3 regions of the Bacillus sp. es.036 genome follow, and region 1 is predicted to be linked to each of the others. Evidence: riboswitches for the same ligand, from Rfam matches in the RefSeq annotation. Region 1 holds a riboswitch; each other region holds the start of a gene.
The links. Region 1 has a riboswitch for S-adenosylmethionine ahead of ATG70_RS10530 (YezD family protein). Riboswitches for the same ligand answer to the same signal wherever they lie in the genome.

Region 1 (6,424 bases):
ATCATACTCGGATTTTGAATTTCTGCCTTTCTCACATCGTCTGTAATTGTTTCAAGAGTTCCTGTAACTGTTTGTTGAGTATGAGTTGTACCCCAATGGACGAGGGCAACTGGGGTCTCCTTCTTCTTGCCATACTTGCGAAGCATTGAGCATATATACGGTAAGTTTTTCACTCCCATATAGATGGCAAGGGTATCGATTCCCTTTGCGAGGCTCTCCCAGCGTAATTCTTCCTCTTCACCATCTTTACGATGTCCTGTTACAAACGCAAATGTTGAACTTAAATCGCGATGTGTCACCGGTATGCCAGCATAGGCAGGTGCAGCAATCCCGGAAGTAATACCAGGTACAATTTCAAACGGAATCCCATGGTTCGAGAGAGCTTCAGCTTCTTCACCTCCTCGCCCGTATACAAAAGGATCTCCTCCTTTTAATCTTGTCACGACCTTTCCTTTTAGCGCATGCTTCACGAGAAAACGATTAATGGTTTCCTGTTTTAGGGTATGATAGTCTGGTAGCTTTCCACAATAGATAAGCTCAACGCCTTCCTTGGCGTACTCTAATAATTCTTTGTTAATTAGTCGATCATAAAGGATGACATCTGCTTGCTCAATGCATTTCACACCTTTTACTGTAATTAAATCAATGTCACCTGGCCCTGCTCCAACTAGGAAAACTTTCCCCATTTCACTTCCTCCTCGATACGATTTATTTCAATAGACCTTATTTTTTGATACTCATGTTGTGATTAACTGATGATCTACTAGATAAGAAAGAACGATTTCTGCGCACCTCTCTCTTGTTTCATTGTACGTATCAACAATCAATTCAGGATTAACAGGCTCTTCATAAGGAGAGGACACCCCTGTAAAGTAAGGGATTTCTCCACTACGAGCTTTTTTATATAGCCCTTTAGGATCTCGAAGCTCACACTCATTTAAAGGACACTTTACATACACTTCAATAAACTCATCCTTCAAAAGGAGTTCTCGCACAACCTGTCGATCACTTTGATAGGGAGAAATAAAAGCAGTAATTGCAAATTGACCGCTATCAACGAGAAGCTTCGATACCTCTCCAATACGCCTTATATTTTCCTTACGATCTTCTTCTTTGAAACCAAGGTCTTTGTTTAATCCCTGTCTGATATTATCTCCGTCAAGTACATAGCTTTGAACGTTTAATTCATGTAGCTTTCGTGATACATCATTCGCTAATGTAGATTTCCCCGACCCTGACAATCCTGTAAAGAAGAGAACAGCACTTTTGTGCTGGTTTCTCTTCTGTCTCATTTCTTTCGTTACTACTGTATCGTGCCACGTTAAATTATTGTTTACTGTCATCACGAATCTCCTCCTTATGCTTTAACTGCATTTTTGCTCATTCCTTTAATAAGGATCTCAACTACCTCAGGACGACTAAACGTTGCAGGAGGTTGCTCACCATTTCGTAAAAGCGCCCGTACTTTCGTACCTGATAAAATGACGTGATGTTCCTTACCATGAGGACACGTCTTCGCTGAAGCCATGCTATCGCACTTCTTGCAATAGAAACTATGTTCAAAGAAAAGCGGAATGATCCCTAATTCTTCGCTTGTAAACCGACTGAAGATTTTCTGTGCGTCATACGTACCATAATAATCACCTACACCAGCATGGTCTCTTCCAACAATAAAATGTGTGCATCCGAAATTTTTACGTACAATTGCATGGAAGATTGCCTCTCTAGGCCCTGCATAGCGCATTGCAGCAGGGAAAACTCCAAGATGAACACGATCAGCAGGATAGTAATTTTTAAGTAATACCTCGTAGCTCTCCATGCGGATTTCTGCTGGAATGTCATCTGATTTCGTTTCACCTACAAGTGGATTTAAGAAAAGCCCATCCACTGTTTCGAGAGCTGTTTTTTGAATATACTCATGGGCTCGATGAACAGGGTTTCTCGTTTGAAATCCAACCACTGTCTGCCAACCTTGATCTTCAAAATAAGCTCTCGTTTCAGCTGGATCAAAATGATAACGATCGAACTGACCTTTTTCACTTCTTTTAATAAGCGAAATAGGTCCACCAATGTATACATTAGGTCGATCATAGACTTTTTTTACGCCCGGATGATCATTATCCTCTGTTAAATAAACATGTTTTGCTTCTACTACCTTATCTGGTTGATAGATCGATTCAACGGTCACAGTACCATATACGGTTCCTTCGCTTATAAGCTTCACTTCATCGCCAAGAGAGATTTTTTTAGCGACGTTATCGGTTACTGGTAACGTAATGGGAATACTCCACGGCAAACCGTTTTCTAATTTAAGATTATGAACAACTGATGTGTAATCACTTTCATTAAGAAAACCGGTTAATGGACTATATGCTCCAGTTCCAATCAATTCCAGATCGCTTAAAGCTGTTTTATCTAATTCTATTTCTTTTTGAATTCCTTCTATCTTTTTATCTGGGTTAAAACGATCGATCAGTTTTCCACCATGTGCATGAATTGTTGTCATAGTAATCCCTCCAAAATAAAATGTTTTATAAACTTTCTTTTTCTTGTAAGGTTCTTTTTTGTGTACGAATTGATCGAATCAAACTTCCTGATCCTACCGTTGCAAGAATAACGCTTCCGATTGCTATTAACGTGTACAGGTCACTTTCTAGAAAAAGCTTAATCATACTGTAAGAAATAACTAATGAAAAAACTGGTGAAACGGCCCATACCTTTAACATCTTTGTAATGACATCTTTTTGCCAGAGTTGAAAGCCATCTTTTGCTGTACCAATTCCAATGATTGAAGAAGTCGTAATTTGTGTAAGTGGGACTGGAATTCCAAAAAAGGAAGCACCGATTACTAGCCCAGCGCTCGTACCCGATATCGCACACCCTTCACCTAGCGAAAAACGTGTAATGCGGTAGCCATTCGTTTCAAGTACGCGGCTTCCAAAGACAAGTGCACCTAAAGCAACAAATGCTCCCCCTAACCACGCACCGTGAGAAAGGGAAAGAACTCCCGCTCCTACTAAAGGGCCAACTGCATTGGCCACATTATTCATTCCTGCCGAGAATGCTTCAAGAAATCCAGCTGCAATTAAAACGATAGTAAGCGTTTTTTGCCATTTTGTTGTAAGGTGTAAACGCTTTTTTAGAGCCTTCAACCCTTTCCCTACTATTAAGGCTGTCACAAAAGCAATAACTGGAATAATAATCCACAATAGCATAATGACTATAACATTTGAAAAAAACAATGCACGGTATGCAATGCCTACCCCTACAACTGATCCAACAGTTACTTCACTCGTTGATAAAGGGATCCCCATAATATTTGCTAGAAAAAGTGCCGTTGTCGCTGAAATGAATATAATCAGAATCACTTTTAAACTAAGCACTGAGGTGGGAATAATTCCACTGCCCATCGTCTTAATGACATTCCCTCCACCAAAAATGGCCCCGGCTACTATTCCGAAAGCACATATAGCTAGTGCTGTGCGTCTTTTTTTTATGGCACCAGCTCCATAGGCCACCCCCATTGATGCAGCTGCACCACTTGCTCCAATATTCATGGCAAAAAACAGCGCAACTGTAATCACTAAAATCGTCATCGGCTTGATGCGGAATCAAGATGCAATCCGCACTCTGTTTTCTCCTGACTTGCCCATCTCCCCGCTCTAGAATCACTTCCACTCAAAACTCTTTCTGTGCATACGGCACAGCCGATACTTGGATAGCCTTGATCGTGAAGGGGATTATATGGTAAATCTTTCTCGTAGACGTAGCGCCAAATTTCTTTCCACGTCCAATGAATGAGTGGACAAACTTTTATGGACTGAAATTTTTTATCTCGATTTAAATAATTCGTTTTTTGTCTTAGAGGGGACTGTTCTCTTCTTAAGCCCGATATCCAGGCGCTTACGCCATCTAGTTCTTCATGTAAAGGAACAATTTTTCGTAAATTACAGCATTGCCCTGGATCCTTCTCCCAAAGCGCCTCCCCTTTACTTAATGCTTGCTCTTCTACAGACTCTTTTGGTTGCTTCATCTTTATCTTAAGCTTTGGATATCTCGCTTTTACTTTCTCAATCAATTGATACGTTTCTTCAAAGTGAAGTCCGGTGTCTAAAAAAACAATCTCCGCTTCCTCATTTACACGAGAAATCAAATCAATGAGAACAATACCTTCCACACCGAAACTACATGCATATACGATGTCTTCTTTATAAGTTTGATAAGCCCAATTAAGAACTTCCAATGCTCCTTTTGTATCTGAATGCTGATTGAATTCCGGCTCCTCGCCTGACCAGCTCTCATATAACCATTCCATTACAAAACCTCCTATTGCAATCAAATTATCCTAAAAAAAGAGGCAGTCCTAACCACCGTGGTTAGAACCGCCTCTAGTGTCTCTAGTCAGCGCTAAAATTAAAGTCGTTCTTTTTCTTTTCTTTCAAGTTGAATCACCTTTCCATCTTGAATAACAAGTGTAATCGATCCATACTTCAACGTACTTAGCATTCGTTCAATACGCGCTGCAACGTCTGAAAAGTTCTGCTCCTTGCTTCCCATCTTGCAACCTCCCTTGCTCATCATAATCTATAGGAGAGGCTAAACAACTAAAAAAGCCTTCCCAAATTGGAAAGACAGATTAGGTTACCTTAATTCACCTTATCTTCCAAAATGGACTCCATTTTGCTGGAAGTAGCACCTTGCCTCGAAGGCAGGTTGCTGGACGTCATCGGGCCAGTCCCTCGGTCTCTCTTGATAAGTTATTTTCTAAATCTTAACTATTATCTAACAATCTGTCAACCCTAGTTTAGAGATCGGGATAAACGGATTAGTAAAGAATATGAAAAAAACCCCGAATCTATGACTCGAGGCTCAGTTTTATATCGGATGACGTTTACTTTCTACTTTCTTTTCTTCTACTACAATGCGCGTTCCATCAACAGAGGTTACTACAACTACCGCATCCTTATCGATCCAGCTTCCTGCTGAAATCGCGCTATACTTTTTATCGTTCATTTCAATTGTCCCACTCGGTCGAAACGGAGTAAGGGCGATAGCTGTTTCTCCAACTAATTTTTTATACTCCACATTCATCGAGTTGTATCCCATTTCACTACTAAGACGATCTTTTAGCGTCATCTTCGTCCACATGGACCTGGCAGGAAATACTCTTAAAAATAGAAAGGACGCAGCAGTTCCAATTAAAAATCCACTTGAAACAAGCAGTCCATACAGAAAAGTTGGGGAAGGTATAGCAACTGCCGTTACCATCATTGCTAATCCAATCAGTCCAAACGTTCCGTCATTCAATAATTTTCCGTCTAGAATAACTAATCCAAGACCAACCGCAAACACAAGACCCATCCAAACCATAGATGATAATGATGTTAAATGGTAACTGAAATAGAATGTAAGGATCAGGATTCCAATCAATCCAAAAATCCCTTTTACTCGAACAAGCAACTCTCCGAATAAGAAAAGCACGCTAAGTAAGACAACAAGAAAACCAACTGCAGGCAAAGATAGGATTTCCATCCTCGCTCCCTCCTTTTCTTTCCACTCTTAATACGTATAACGAGAGAAGAAAGTTTCAGTCCATTGTCACTTTACGATTGAAATACCCCTTTTATTCCATCAATAAGCGCAATAAAAAAATCTATTATTTTCTTAATAAAAGATTGTGTTTCATCTTTGTTTAAAAATTCATCAAGATTTTCTCTCGCATTCTCGAGCTGACTCTTCATTTGATCCCAGTCGATATCGAGATTCTTCATTCGATTAAACAGTGCCACAAGTCCGTCTAGTTCTTCTTGAGTTAGTTCAATTCCTGAATCGCTAGCCGTTTGTTTAATCATCGTTCTCATGTCTTCTTCTGTCTCAGGGGGATTTGTAGCAATTTCATCTTTAATTTTCGTCATTAACTCTGTTGCTTTATCAGCACCAATGCTATCACTTAATTGAGCAGTCGTTACTAATTCTTCATTTGCAACCTGTTTCTGTTCCTCAGGAATGACTTCATCTGAACTTAACTCATACGCTTTAATCAAACCAGTTAAAGCTGCCGTACCGGATACTTCCGTTGGTGCTGTCACGTAGATATCAGCGTCTTTTACTCCCGCTGTTATTAAAGCATTGGCATACATCTCATCTGTAACCCAGTTGATATTTTTTGTTTCAACACTTAACCCAGCATCTTTCTCACCAATTGTAATCGAGGAGGAAGACAAGGCACGCGTACCAATTAAGGCTTTACTAATATAGTTTCCAAGGTATTTATGCTCTTCTTCATTTGATACTGTCACGGTCATGACATCGTCTGATGCTTTCATTTCTTCTAACAGCGTTTGCTTTTGCTCTTCTGATAAATCTTCACCAAGTGTCACAATGACATCACCAACGCTAGCATCAGCCAACGTTACAATTGGCA
Region 2 (6,424 bases), 550 kb from region 1:
AGAATTTTGCTATCCAGACATTAACTCAAGAAATCAAGCAGGAATCTTCTGACGGTACGATCAAGTTCTTGTTCAAACTCCAAGACGGAAACGTTATTGAAACGGTACTCATGCGTTTTCATTACGGTCAATCGGTCTGTGTGACGACACAAGTAGGTTGTAATATCGGTTGTTCCTTCTGTGCAAGTGGACTTCTTAAAAAGAGCCGTGACCTTACAAGTGGAGAAATTGTTGAGCAAATTATGAACGTTCAGCACGCCCTTGATGAAAAGGCTAATGAAGAACGCGTAAGTCACATTGTTATTATGGGAATTGGGGAACCATTTGATAACTACGATAATATGATGGACTTCCTTCATATCGTTAATTCTCAAAAAGGTCTTTGCATTGGCGCTCGCCATATCACGGTTTCTACAAGTGGACTTGCGAAGCAAATTTACGATTTTGCGAATGAAGATTTACAAGTGAACCTTGCGATCTCACTTCACGCGCCTAATGATGAGCTTCGAACCAAGATTATGAAAATCAATAAAGCTTATCCACTTGGAAAACTAATGCCTGCAATTGATTACTATCTTGAGAAAACCAACCGCAGAATTACGTTCGAGTATATTATGTTGAGAGATGTTAATGATCACGTAGAAGAAGCGAAACAACTCGCCAATCTACTAGCTGATAAGCGCCATCTTTCATACGTAAACTTGATTCCATACAACCCGGTTGATGATCACTCTTATCAGCGTAGTGAAAAAGAATCGATTCTTGCGTTCTATGATACGCTTAAGAAGAACGGCATTAACTGCGTGATCCGTCATGAGAACGGGACAGACATTGATGCAGCTTGCGGTCAGCTTCGTAGTAAGCAAGTGAAGAAACTAGAAAACGCAGGAAAATAGCACGAATGAAAAGACGCTCACCATAAATGGTGGCGTCTTTTTATATGCAAAGGCAATCACACCAACCATTTTTTAATGCATACACTGAAAACAAGCTAGCTTGAGTTCAACTTGTAAGTAAGGAGACAAAATATGAAAGGGTTAATGATTGTTTTTAGTTTACTATGCATCTGGATTGGATCTGGACTATACACGGATTATCAACGTGAAAGCCTACCTTTTGAGTTAATGGGGGAAGATACAAGCATAAAGTCTGGATATAACGATATTTATATTTTTAGAGAAAATAAACAAATTACTTCGCTTGAAGTGTTCGATCAAACTAGAGAACGGGTAAAAGTATATCAAATAGATGATTTAAAGGACCTATACCCATCAGCTTCTTATGTAAAAGGAGAAGTGAAAGAAGGAAAACTCTATCTTTTATACGATGAAGGCGGAAAAGTTGTTTCCAAAAGAGTTGTAGTTGGTGCCAGAGGATCTTTATCATTTATGCCTGAAAGAAAATAAATTTTCCTAACAAATCGCCAATTCGTTTTCAGGATTGGCTTTTCTTCTTATAAGAATTAAGTTGATCGGGTCATCACAACAGCAATACCTGTTATAATGGCGTTACTATTGCATAGAGAGGGATTTATATGACAAAGAGCCTTACGAACTCTGAGAGAGATCAATTACTGCAAGATCTTACATTTGACCAACAATCATATCTTATGAATACTCTTAAACGAGGTAAAAAAACAGCTTTTGCCAATGTGATTGCTCAAAGTAAAGGAAGAATGATTCCAAACGGAGCTACTGATGAGGAAATTGGAATGTTGCTTGACGATTGGATACTAGACGATTATCTGGATGCAGGTGCTGTCTCAGAAGATCTAAAATGCGAATGTGGTCGTGCATTACGCTATCAATACATTGTTCGACATGTAAAAACTGGTGAAGTGCGTCGTTTTGGGATTAACCATTTCGAAGAACACACTGGCTTACCAGGTACCATCGTAAAAGAAGTTGTACAAGGTTTTACAAAAATTGATTATGAGTTAGATGAACTCTTATTAAAAAAGCAAAACGGCTCGCCTACATATGATATCCCTGAAGGTTTGAAGCTACCAACCGATATTGAAGAGCCACTTTCCTTACAACTTCCGTTACTTGATCGACAAGAAAAACGGTTAAACAGTTTAATCAGGGGTTACCGTGAAGAAAAGGAAGCGTTACAGAGAGGTAGTAATACGTTAGAGGCTTTAGATATCCCAACACAGAAAAAAGAAGACTTGCAACCTAAAGAAACTTTATCTCAAGATGAGTTACAAGGCTCTTTTGATTTGTTCGCTGACGAAGCGAAAGAACCTTTACCCGTTAACAACGTTGAGAAACCGAAAGAAACTTATTTTGTGGGAGATCTTTCGTTTCCAACTCAGGAAGCGATAGACGGCTATATTCAACAAGGTACAGAGAGTGCGTTGATGATTTGCGAGCTCTTAATCAAAGAAGGAAAAGTTCAAGACAAACGCTACTCGACAAAGAAACCGAAAATTTACTATGCAGTTTGCACTTATCTCGATTCTTTTGTGTCTTCTGGATCCATGTCTGTTGAGCCGCTTGGACGTGAAGATCGCATCTATCGATTAAAAAGCGGACAATGATCCTGACATTTCATAATTATCAGATAAAGCATTGACATTTCAATATACCAGGTCTATAATTTCAAACATGTTCAAAAATTAAATCAATACTCTTATCAAGAGTGGCGGAGGGAATAGGCCCTATGATGCCCGGCAACCTTTCAACTTCAGTTGAAGCTGGTGCCAAATCCTACAGATGATGTCATCTGGAAGATAAGAGGAGGATTCTGTTAGCAATCCCTCTTCTTATTTTTTAAGAAGAGGGATTTTTTATTTTACAGAGAATAAGGAGCTGTTACACATGAAAAGAACACTTGAACAACGCCTGCAAGATGGCCCAGTCATTTGCGGGGAAGGTTATCTGTTTGAATTAGAACGACGTGGTTATCTCCAAGCAGGATCATTCGTGCCAGAAGTTGCCCTAGATAATCCTGAAGCTCTTAAACAAACCTATCGAGATTATATGCTTGCAGGATCTGATGTCGTGCTAGCTTTTACGTATAATGGCCACAGAGAGAAAATGAGAATTATTGGAAAAGAAGACTTGCTAGAGCCGCTAAATCGACAAGCCATCCGCCTCGCTAAAGAGGTAGCGAAGGAACATCCTGAAGAAGAAGCACTTGTAGCAGGGAATATATCCAATACGAATCTATTTGATCCAGAAGATGAAAATAGTAAAGAACAAATACGGTCTATGTTCTCCGAGATGGTAAAATGGAGTAAAGAAGAAGGCGTTGATTTCATTAATGGGGAAACATTTTATTATTACGAAGAAGCGAAAATAGCCTTAGAAGAAATTCAAAAACAAGATCTTCCAGCAGTTATTACACTTGGACTTATGAGTGAAAACATTTTAAGAGACGGCTATACCGTTGAGGAAGCTTGCCGGTTGTTAGAAGAACATGGAGCGCTAGTTGTTGGAATGAACTGCTTTCGAGGACCTGCTACAATGCAGCCATACATCGAGAAAATTAGACAGTCTGTTACTGGATATGTTGGCGCACTTCCAATTCCTTATCGAACAACAGAAGAACATCCAACATTTTTTAACTTACCTGACGGCGGATGTGCCTGTACATTGCCAACAGAGACAACCTTTCCAACATCTCTCGATCCACTTTATTGCAACCGTTATGAACTAGCAGAATGGGCAAAAGAAGCAAAAAGTGTCGGGGTAAATTATTTTGGACTATGTTGTGGTGCTTCTCCAAGTATGTTGAGAGAAGTCGCTGAAACAGTAGGTAGAACAGCTGTGAATTCTATTTACTCTCCAAATATGGAGAAACATTTTCTGTTTGGATCAGATGAATCGTTAAAGAAAAACAATACGGCTTATCGACAGAAGGCATAGATGATGACAAAACGGAGCGGGAAACCTCTCCGTTTTTTACTGCAAAAAGAATAGGCCTGTAACGTATTGGCAATAACGATAAAAAGAAAGTGAAAATGGAACCAATACAGATATGTCTGCATGTAATAAAACATCAATACATTTTACGATTGATCCCGGCCCGATTTTTGTTATAAAAGCAGCTTTCCACAATGAAAAATCTTGCTTTTTATATCTTTAGCGTAAGATTCATTTAAAAATAGTAGCTTCTTTTGTCAAAATGATCATATTCAGACATCAGTTGTGTTATTATTTTAAATGTGTTTGAATATGTGACACAACGAAACTCTAATGAAATCATAACAAAAAGAACTTGTTTTATAAGCGAGGTAGCCTATGGATAATCAAAATGTAATAAATGAACTCCGCTCGATTTTGCCAGAAGCGGAATTGAAAATAAATGAGCCTTTAAATGCCCACACCTATACGAGGATGGGTGGGTGTGCAGATGTTCTTGTTTTTCCTAACACAATTGAAGATGCAAGAGCAGCCGTAGAATATGCTTATCAAAAGAAATATCCTTTAACGATACTAGGGAAAGGATCAAATGTAATCATTCAAGATGGTGGTATTCGCGGTATTGTCTTGAATCTGTCTTCTTTAAAATTGATTGATAAAAAAGACAAAAAAGTGATTGCTCAAGCAGGCGCTCGAATTATTGATGCATCTGAATTTGCGCGTGATGGAAAACTTAGCGGTCTTGAGTTTGCATGTGGTATACCAGGTTCTGTTGGTGGAGCTGTTTATATGAACGCAGGAGCATACGGTGGAGAGATAGCTGATTGTCTCGAAAGTGTTCTCGCTGTAACGAAAGAAGGAAAGTTAATTAAATTAACCGCTGATGAACTTGATTTATCTTATCGTCACAGTAACGTAGATGAAAAAGGTTTGCTTGTTTTAGAAGCAACCTTCGCTCTAAAAGATGGCGACTATAATGAAATCAAAGCGATCATGGATGACCTAACTGAGAAGCGCGAAACAAAACAGCCGCTAGAATATCCTTCTTGTGGTAGTGTATTCAAACGTCCTCCTGGACTATTCGCAGGTAAATTAATTCAGGACTCTGAGCTCCAAGGTACTCGAATCGGTGGGGCGGAAGTTTCTAAAAAGCATGCTGGATTTATTGTAAATATCGATAATGCTACTGCAACAGACTATTTGGATGTGATTCATCACGTTCAAAGAACAGTAAAAGAAAAATTTGATGTCGAGCTTGAACGTGAAGTACGCGTTATTGGCGAACCACCTGAGCAAGCATAAAGAGAAGTCAGCCACTCAATTGAGCGGCTGTTTTTTTGTGATTTATTTAAGATAGACAACTTTTGATCATACTGTGAACAAATAAAATCTGCACGATAAGTGCACAATTTCCAGATAAAGTAGTCTTTGATGGTAAATGAAACCAATCATAGGAGGGTATTCATGAAAACAAAAAAAGTTATTTTAGGATTAGGATTATCACTATCACTTATTCTTTCAGCATGCGGAAACAATAACGAGGGAATAAACCAGGAGTCCGGAAACAATCAATCGACTTCTAACTCTTCAGCAAACTCCGAGAATCACATGGAAGAGATGGAACACTCCGGCTCTTCAGAAGTACCTGAAGGGTTAAAAAGGGCTGAAAATCCTACATATCCAGAAAGCAGTAAAGCAATCATTGAAACAGATCATATGAAAGGAATGAAAGGTGCAGAAGCCACGATCTCAGGAGCTTTTGAAACTACCTCATATGTTGTTTCCTATATGCCTACGAATGGTGGAGAACTTGTAGAGAATCACAAATGGGTGATCCACGAGGAACTTGATCAACCTGATAACGCGCCTTTAACACCCGGGACAGAAGTAACGCTTAATGCTTCCCATATGAAAGGGATGGAAGGAGCAAATGCAACAATTGATTCAGCCAACCAAACTACTGTTTATATGATAGACTATATGCCGACAACTGGAGGCGAAGAGGTAACCAATCATAAATGGGTAACGGAAGATGAATTATCTCCTATTGAGCAATAAAGTTTATAGACGCTGCGCAATAGCGAATGAATAAGACAACACATAAAGGATGAATTGTTTTGAAGAAACATTGGATAATAGTTTTGGGGGCACTGCTTCTCATTATTGCAGGATGTCAGGAAGAAAACTCAAAACCAGTAGAAAGCAATGATGAGGTAAAGGAAACCCAAAAGAAAGAAAAAGAAACGGCATCGTTATCAGAATCAAGCTTTTATAAACCGACTTCACGCAAGCAAATTAACCATGTTCATGGAATCGGGTATCCTGGCAATCAACATGAATTATTCGTGGCGACTCATCTTGGACCGCTGATTTATCTTGATGGAACCTGGTATGAAGCTAAAGCAAACAACAATGACTATATGGGCTTCCAGGCCGCGTCTGATGGTTTTTATAGTAGTGGACACCCTGGCGAAGAATCAGATTTACCAAATCCGATTGGATTAATCAAAAGTACTGATCGAGGAAAGACGCTAGAGCAGCTAGGTTTTCAAGGA
Region 3 (6,424 bases), 710 kb from region 1:
AGCCGTTCAACTTATTACTGCCGCTTGGAGGAGTCATACTGTTAACTCTTTTTCTTACGTATTGGAGTGGGTATGAAAAAGGCTTTACCTCCTTACTTCAAGCATTCATTGAGGCGGATGTGCTTGATGCCATGGTATTTGCTCTATTAACAACGGTGCTACTTACATTCCTTTTTTATTTATTCCAGCGTTTCTCCTTAAAGGAACTCGTGACTTTCTTTATTGAAGGAGGAAATGAAATGATGCCGGTGATCATATTGTTAACGGTTGTGTGGGGGCTCGCTGCCTCAACTGAAGCGCTTGGATTTTCAACATTTGTCACATCTAATCTTGATTGGATTCCATCGTTATTCGTTCCGCCTGTTTTGTTTCTTGTTGGTGCGTTTATTTCTTATTTCATTGGTTCGTCGTGGGGAACTTGGGGGATTTTAATGCCGCTTGGTATTTCGCTTGGTCATTCAACCGGAACCGATCTTCCTCTCGTCATTGGAGCCGTATTTGCGAGCGGTACATTTGGAGCTTTTTCTTCACCGTTAAGTGATAATACGAATACAATAGCGAGAATTTTAAAGTTAAACCCGATGACATATGCTAAATTTAAACTAACTCCTGCACTTATTGCAGCAGGGACGGCTGCAGTAGGATATTTTATTATTTCTTTTGTGATTTAGCTTGAGCACTTTTCTATTGACAACTGTTTTAATACCATTTATTATTGAGATTAACTTAATAATCCTTTGTTTAAAGGATCTTCTTATTCAGAGAGGTGGAGGGACTGGCCCTTAGATACCTCGGCAACGGACCAATGAACATTTTGTTCATGCGGAACCGTGCCAATTCCTGCGGCGAAAGTCGGAAAATGAGAAGAGGCTCGGTATATCCAAACCCTCTTCTGTTCGGGCAGATGAGGGTTTTTTGTATGCATCCTCATCTGGAAAATTGTTTTAGTAGAGGGAGTGAACGATCTTGCATACACTAATGGATAACGAAACTAGAAAACAGCAACTTATTAAGACCCTTCTCCAAAAAGGAATCTATAAGAAGGGTGCCAAACAGCTTTATATGTTAACACTAAATGAACTGGAAAACATATATGATCGATCTGAAAAAATCAATACGATAACTGGAAACGGAGTGGTCAAAGTGGAGCAAGCAACATTTGCAGCAGGGTGCTTTTGGGGTGTAGAAGCACTATTTCAACAATTAAACGGCGTTATTTCGACAACAGCAGGATTTACTGGTGGTGAAACAATTAACCCTACGTATGAAGATGTTTATTCTGAGTTAACAGGTCATGCAGAATCCGTGCAAGTTGAATACGATCCTTCCCTCATTTCTTATGAAGAGCTCGTGGAAGTGTTTTTTGAAAATCATAACCCAACTTCTTTAAATAAACAGGGAGAAGATATCGGAACCCGCTATCGCTCAGCGATCTTTTTCCATTCTAATGAGCAGGCAGAAATTGCATTAATTGCAAAAGAAAATCTTGAGCGTTCAGGGCGTTTTAAGAAACATGTTGTTACTCAAATTGTTCCGATCACTTCATTTTATCGTGCAGACGAATATCACCAAAGTTATCTTGCTAAGCGTGGACAGTCTTCTTGTAAAATTTCGTAACACAAAAAAGCTTTTCCTCAATAGTATGAGGAAAAGCTTTTTTAGTTTGGTTGGTTTACACCGATTTGATCAAGAAAAATCTTTCCTTTTGGAGAGGCGTTAAACTCAAACGTGATGGAGTCGATCTCATCTAGCTTCACAAATCTGTTTTCCTTCTTGAAAAGTTGTATCGGAATGTTAAACGTTTGGAGTACGGGTTCGGTAGGTTCACCGTAACGCCGTTCTTCAAAAAAATTTGTTTTCGTATGCTGAATAGGGAGTGCCCCGTGCATTGGCATAATATCACTTAACAATACGCTGGATGACTCACCGTTGGCTGAGCTTACAGTTACCCTAAAATCAACCGGCTGTTGATCTTCTGCTTCCGATACGTTTGCTGCAGTAAATGTTAGTGCGCTATTCGGTGTGAAATGATATGGATCTTGTAACGGTTTCGTGAGATCTAGTGAGTAAGATGCATTTTTTGAATAGGATTGATCCCATTTCAAAAACACACCGTGAGTTCCTCTTTCCTTATCTCTACGAAATTCAAGTTCCCCTTCATACCACTGAATAAAGCTATTGGCTTCTATATCAATAAAAGGTGATGTTGCGGTTAGCACGTTCACATCTTCCTCAAAGTCACTGAATATATGGTAGGACGGATCTTCGTATTTACTAATATAAGTTGTCTTGGGTAACCACTCAAGTGCATAGCGGTAATCCTCAAACATTGGCTGATAACGATCATCTTCATGAAGAGTTGCCTCTAGAAAACCGGATACGTAAGTGCTTGCAATCTGACGCTGCTCATCGCCTTCAAGTAAAGGCTGTTTATTTAATAGTAATGTAAAAGGGAAGTACGTATCATTTTCTCCCCAGGTGGTGTTAAATTGTCCATGATTAGCACCATCAATATAAAGAGACGATTTCATCGCATTTTCGCTACCTGTTAATTGAATACCGTTATATTGGCGATCTCCTTCAAATTCAGATAAGTCACTATCATAAGAACCACCAAGTAATAAGTAATTTACATCATCAACTTCAATTTTACGATCAGAGAGAGTTTGATAATCGGTTGGAGCCAGTGCAATTACGGTTTCAATCTTGTAGTTAAAGTCAAAACGCATGTTAGCATTGTTTGGATAGCGATCGAGTTCATTGAATTTTGTCGCAAGGATAGCTGCTTGCCCCCCGCGAGAGTGACCAATTAACGCAATGTGATCCATATCAACTTTATTGAAAAATTGGGTATCTTGTTGTGTCGATAACGATTCAATTTCTTCAATGTGTTTTAGTAATAACCAGGCTCGGCCATTAATATCTCCTGATACACCGCCTGACCAAGAAGAGTTGAAGAAATTTTCATCAACTGATATGGTTAAAAACCCTCTACTTGCAAGCAGCTCTCCTAAATAATTGTAGCCTTGATCTGAAAAATCTTCCATTTTATGATTTCCATGTACGATAAGAACGAGTGGGAAAGGACCTTCACCTTCTGGCATAAATACACGGCCATTTAGTGGAACGTTAGCATCTTTAAAACCCCAAAACCATTCCCGTTCTTTAGACCATTCTCCAATCATGCTTGAAGCATTAACGGACCTTGTTTGGAGGTCGACTTCATTACCGAATTCGTCTCGTTGCTTATCAGTTCCACTTCCGTATGTAAACGTATTTACTTCAAGCGCACCATATTCCGATGGGTTTTGACTGACGGTGGAAAATGGCTCAACGGTGTTGGCGAGGCGCTCATCCATGGTACCAGGGGTAAATAGCCAGTAACAAAAAATGCCTGTTACGAAAACCCCTAAAAGTAGCATGATGATTGAAAGTGGTTTCTTCAATCCAGTAGTTAGCGGGTATCCAAACAGTACTCCAGTAATAACGCCAATAGCAACTAAGAGATAGGCAAGGGGGAGAATGTTCTCAAGACTGCGAAATTGATCTAACGTGTAAATCGTGATTGTAAGGGAAATACCTAAACTAGCGATGAAAAGAGTAGGAAGTTTTTTAACTCTTTTTATAAACCATTCTCCCATTTTCACGGCTACCCATGTTCCAATAATAGCTATTAGAAAGAAAAGAAAGAGATCTACTAATTTTCCGAGTCCAGTATGAAAATCAAAACCGATGGCGAAGATTAGAAGCATTGTGATTAATGTGGCACCATAGGAAGCGCCTTTCCAACTCGCATTAAAAAAAGACTGTACAGGCAACCTTATGCGCGTAAATAGTTTTTTTACTTTATTCTGGTTATGCGTCTCTTTACGTGTCTTTCCGTACTCTGGTTCCTGTTCCACGCGAATCCTCCATTTCATTATTCACTTCTTTTATTATAGCAAATACATAAAGAAGAGAGGGAAATCATAATGGCTAATCCCCATTCATTTAATTGTCAAATCGAAATCAGCAAAGTATTTGATTCTTACTTAGATAAGTCGTACAATTAACATAACGCTTAATGTGAAGTATTTCACAAACGTGCGTTTGTGATTGAGATGAAGGTGGGGATAAGGTGAAGAACGAGCTTAAAGCATATGGTTCAGATTTTAAAATTACGCACCTCTTGATGATTTTAGGCGCGCTTTTAATAGGTGCTTCAATTATTGCACAGGCCTTTCTTACAGTAGAAATTGTAAACAACGTTTTTGTTGATAAAACAGCCTTTGAAGAAAACGTGCCTTTTCTTATTAGTTTGTTACTTGTGTTGATGTTGCGACCATTCTTATCTTACTTAATGGGCAGAGCAGGAGTAAAGATGGCTGCTACAGTAAAACAAAGAATTCGTAAAGCGCTATTAGACAAATTTTCGCGGGAAGCGCTACTAACTTCTCATCAAGGGCAATCTGGTCAGAAGGTGAGCGTCTTGCTTGATGCAGTTGATGAGATCGATGCTTATTATAGTAAATACATTCCACAAGTGTTCAAAACAGCCGTGATCCCAATTTTTATTTTAGTTGCTGTTTCTACTCAGCATCTCGAAACAGGACTAATCATGATGGTAACAGCACCATTCATTCCAATATTTTATATAATTATTGGGATACGTACTCAGAAAAAATCTGAAGAGAAGCTTGAACAAATGACTGTTTTTTCTGGACGCTTTTTAGATACGATCCAAGGATTGACTACGTTAAATTTGTTTCGGCAGTCAAAAAAATACCGAAACATTATTAAAGAAAGTAGCTTAAACTACCGTGACGCTACAATTGAAGTATTAAAAGTTGCTTTCGTTTCCTCTTTAATGCTTGAGTTAATTTCTATGCTAAGCATCGGCATTATTGCGCTTGAAATCGGTCTTCGTCTCATTGTGTTTAACAGCATGTCTTTTGCAACGGCATTTTTTCTTCTTATCCTTGCTCCAGAATTCTACCTTTCATTAAAAGAACTAGGCAGTGCATTTCATACTGGGAGAGGGAGTATGAGCGCAATGAAAAAGGTAAGTGAAGAACTAGGTCGTGAGAGCGAGGAAGTGACATGGGGAGATCGGTTTATTGAAAATAGAAAAACTCCACCAAAGATTGCTTTAAAAGACGTTTCTTATCAGTATAAAGACAGTGGTTTCTCTTTATCATCTCTAAATATAACTATTGAACCTTATCGTCAGGTAGCGGTAATCGGGCGAAGCGGGTCTGGTAAGTCAACGTTTTTGCATATGATTGCCGGGTTGCTACCACCACAACAAGGTGAGATTGCGGTCGATGATCATTCCATGACAAGTTTAAATGAAGGTAGTTGGTTTTCACAGGTTAGCTATATCTCTCAGCATCCGTATATATTTACAGGGACGATAGCTGATAACATACGTATCGGATCAAAGAATGCTAGCCAATCTGAAATTGAAGATGCAGCGGTAAAAGCTGGTATATCAGCATTTGTTGCTACACTAGAACAAGGTTATGAAACGATCATTGGTGAATCGGGTCGCGGTTTATCTGGAGGAGAAAAACAGCGTCTGGCACTGGCACGTGCTTTTTTAAAGAAGCCAAATGTCATTTTGTTTGATGAGCCAACAACCGGACTTGATTTATATACAGAGAAAGTACTTCAATCAGCGATGAATTCATTATCTCAAAACGCTACAATGATTACAGTGGCGCATCGACTTCATACCATTCGAAAAGCCGACCATATCATTGTGCTCGATCAAGGAAAGATGATGGCTGAAGGCACTGACAAAGCACTTTATGAGTCAAGTGAATTATACCGGGAGATGGTAAATGTTCAAACAGAGGAGGTAACCTTATGAGAGAAATAGCATTTGTTTGGCGTGAAATGCTGACCGAGAAAAAAGATATCCTTCTTTCCATCTTATTTGGCTTTATTGCTGGTATAACAGCTGTTGCTCTTTTTGCTGCAAGTGGCTACTTAATTTCTAAGGCAGCATTGTCGCTACCTGTTTTCGCATTAGCCATCTTAACAGCTGTCGTGAAATTTTTCGGACTTGCTCGTGCAGTAGGCCGTTACTTTGAAAGAATTTATTCTCACCGCGCCACATTTTCAATCTTAAGCAACATGCGCGTATCATTTTATAAAAAGCTTGAACCAGTTGCAGCGAGCTTAACTCAGAAACACCGAAATGGAGAATTGCTAGGGCGAATCGTAGGAGATATTGATCGGCTTCAGCATTTTTATTTGCGTGTCTTGTACCCACCGATCGTATTTATTCTTATTTTCCTTGTTACCATTTGGTTTACATTATTCTTTTCAATTAAAATTGCCGGTTTAATGCTGTTAGGTGTTTTTCTTACTGGGATAATAATTCCTGGTTACTTCGCGTGGCGTATTCGAAAAAAAGATCAGGCCGTTCGTGCACTGAGAG

Region 2: it holds a riboswitch for S-adenosylmethionine, as region 1 does, so the genes downstream of both, ATG70_RS07685 (homocysteine S-methyltransferase family protein) here and ATG70_RS10530 (YezD family protein) in region 1, are expected to answer to the same signal.
Region 3: it holds a riboswitch for S-adenosylmethionine, as region 1 does, so the genes downstream of both, msrA (peptide-methionine (S)-S-oxide reductase MsrA) here and ATG70_RS10530 (YezD family protein) in region 1, are expected to answer to the same signal.

What each region holds. Positions count from the first base shown of each region.
Region 1 covers NZ_PDIZ01000001.1:2,044,064-2,050,487, forward strand. The annotation lists gene cobA (uroporphyrinogen-III C-methyltransferase) at 1-686, opposite strand, end outside; gene cysC (adenylyl-sulfate kinase) at 738-1,343, opposite strand; gene sat (sulfate adenylyltransferase) at 1,358-2,506, opposite strand; gene ATG70_RS10520 (inorganic phosphate transporter) at 2,532-3,596, opposite strand; gene ATG70_RS10525 (phosphoadenylyl-sulfate reductase) at 3,593-4,315, opposite strand; gene ATG70_RS10530 (YezD family protein) at 4,414-4,557, opposite strand; SAM riboswitch class I at 4,654-4,759, opposite strand; gene ATG70_RS10535 (NfeD family protein) at 4,876-5,532, opposite strand; gene ATG70_RS10540 (DUF1002 domain-containing protein) at 5,604-6,424, opposite strand, start outside.
Region 2 covers NZ_PDIZ01000001.1:1,497,902-1,504,325, forward strand. The annotation lists gene rlmN (23S rRNA (adenine(2503)-C(2))-methyltransferase RlmN) at 1-896, shown strand, start outside; gene ATG70_RS07675 (hypothetical protein) at 1,029-1,406, shown strand; gene ATG70_RS07680 (DUF3895 domain-containing protein) at 1,535-2,542, shown strand; SAM riboswitch class I at 2,632-2,741, shown strand; gene ATG70_RS07685 (homocysteine S-methyltransferase family protein) at 2,823-3,872, shown strand; gene murB (UDP-N-acetylmuramate dehydrogenase) at 4,248-5,171, shown strand; gene ATG70_RS07695 (YdhK family protein) at 5,334-5,927, shown strand; gene ATG70_RS07700 (F510_1955 family glycosylhydrolase) at 5,987-6,424, shown strand, end outside.
Region 3 covers NZ_PDIZ01000001.1:1,335,901-1,342,324, forward strand. The annotation lists gene ATG70_RS06975 (Na+/H+ antiporter NhaC family protein) at 1-671, shown strand, start outside; SAM riboswitch class I at 752-866, shown strand; gene msrA (peptide-methionine (S)-S-oxide reductase MsrA) at 967-1,617, shown strand; gene ATG70_RS06985 (hypothetical protein) at 1,659-3,902, opposite strand; gene cydD (thiol reductant ABC exporter subunit CydD) at 4,118-5,851, shown strand; gene cydC (thiol reductant ABC exporter subunit CydC) at 5,848-6,424, shown strand, end outside.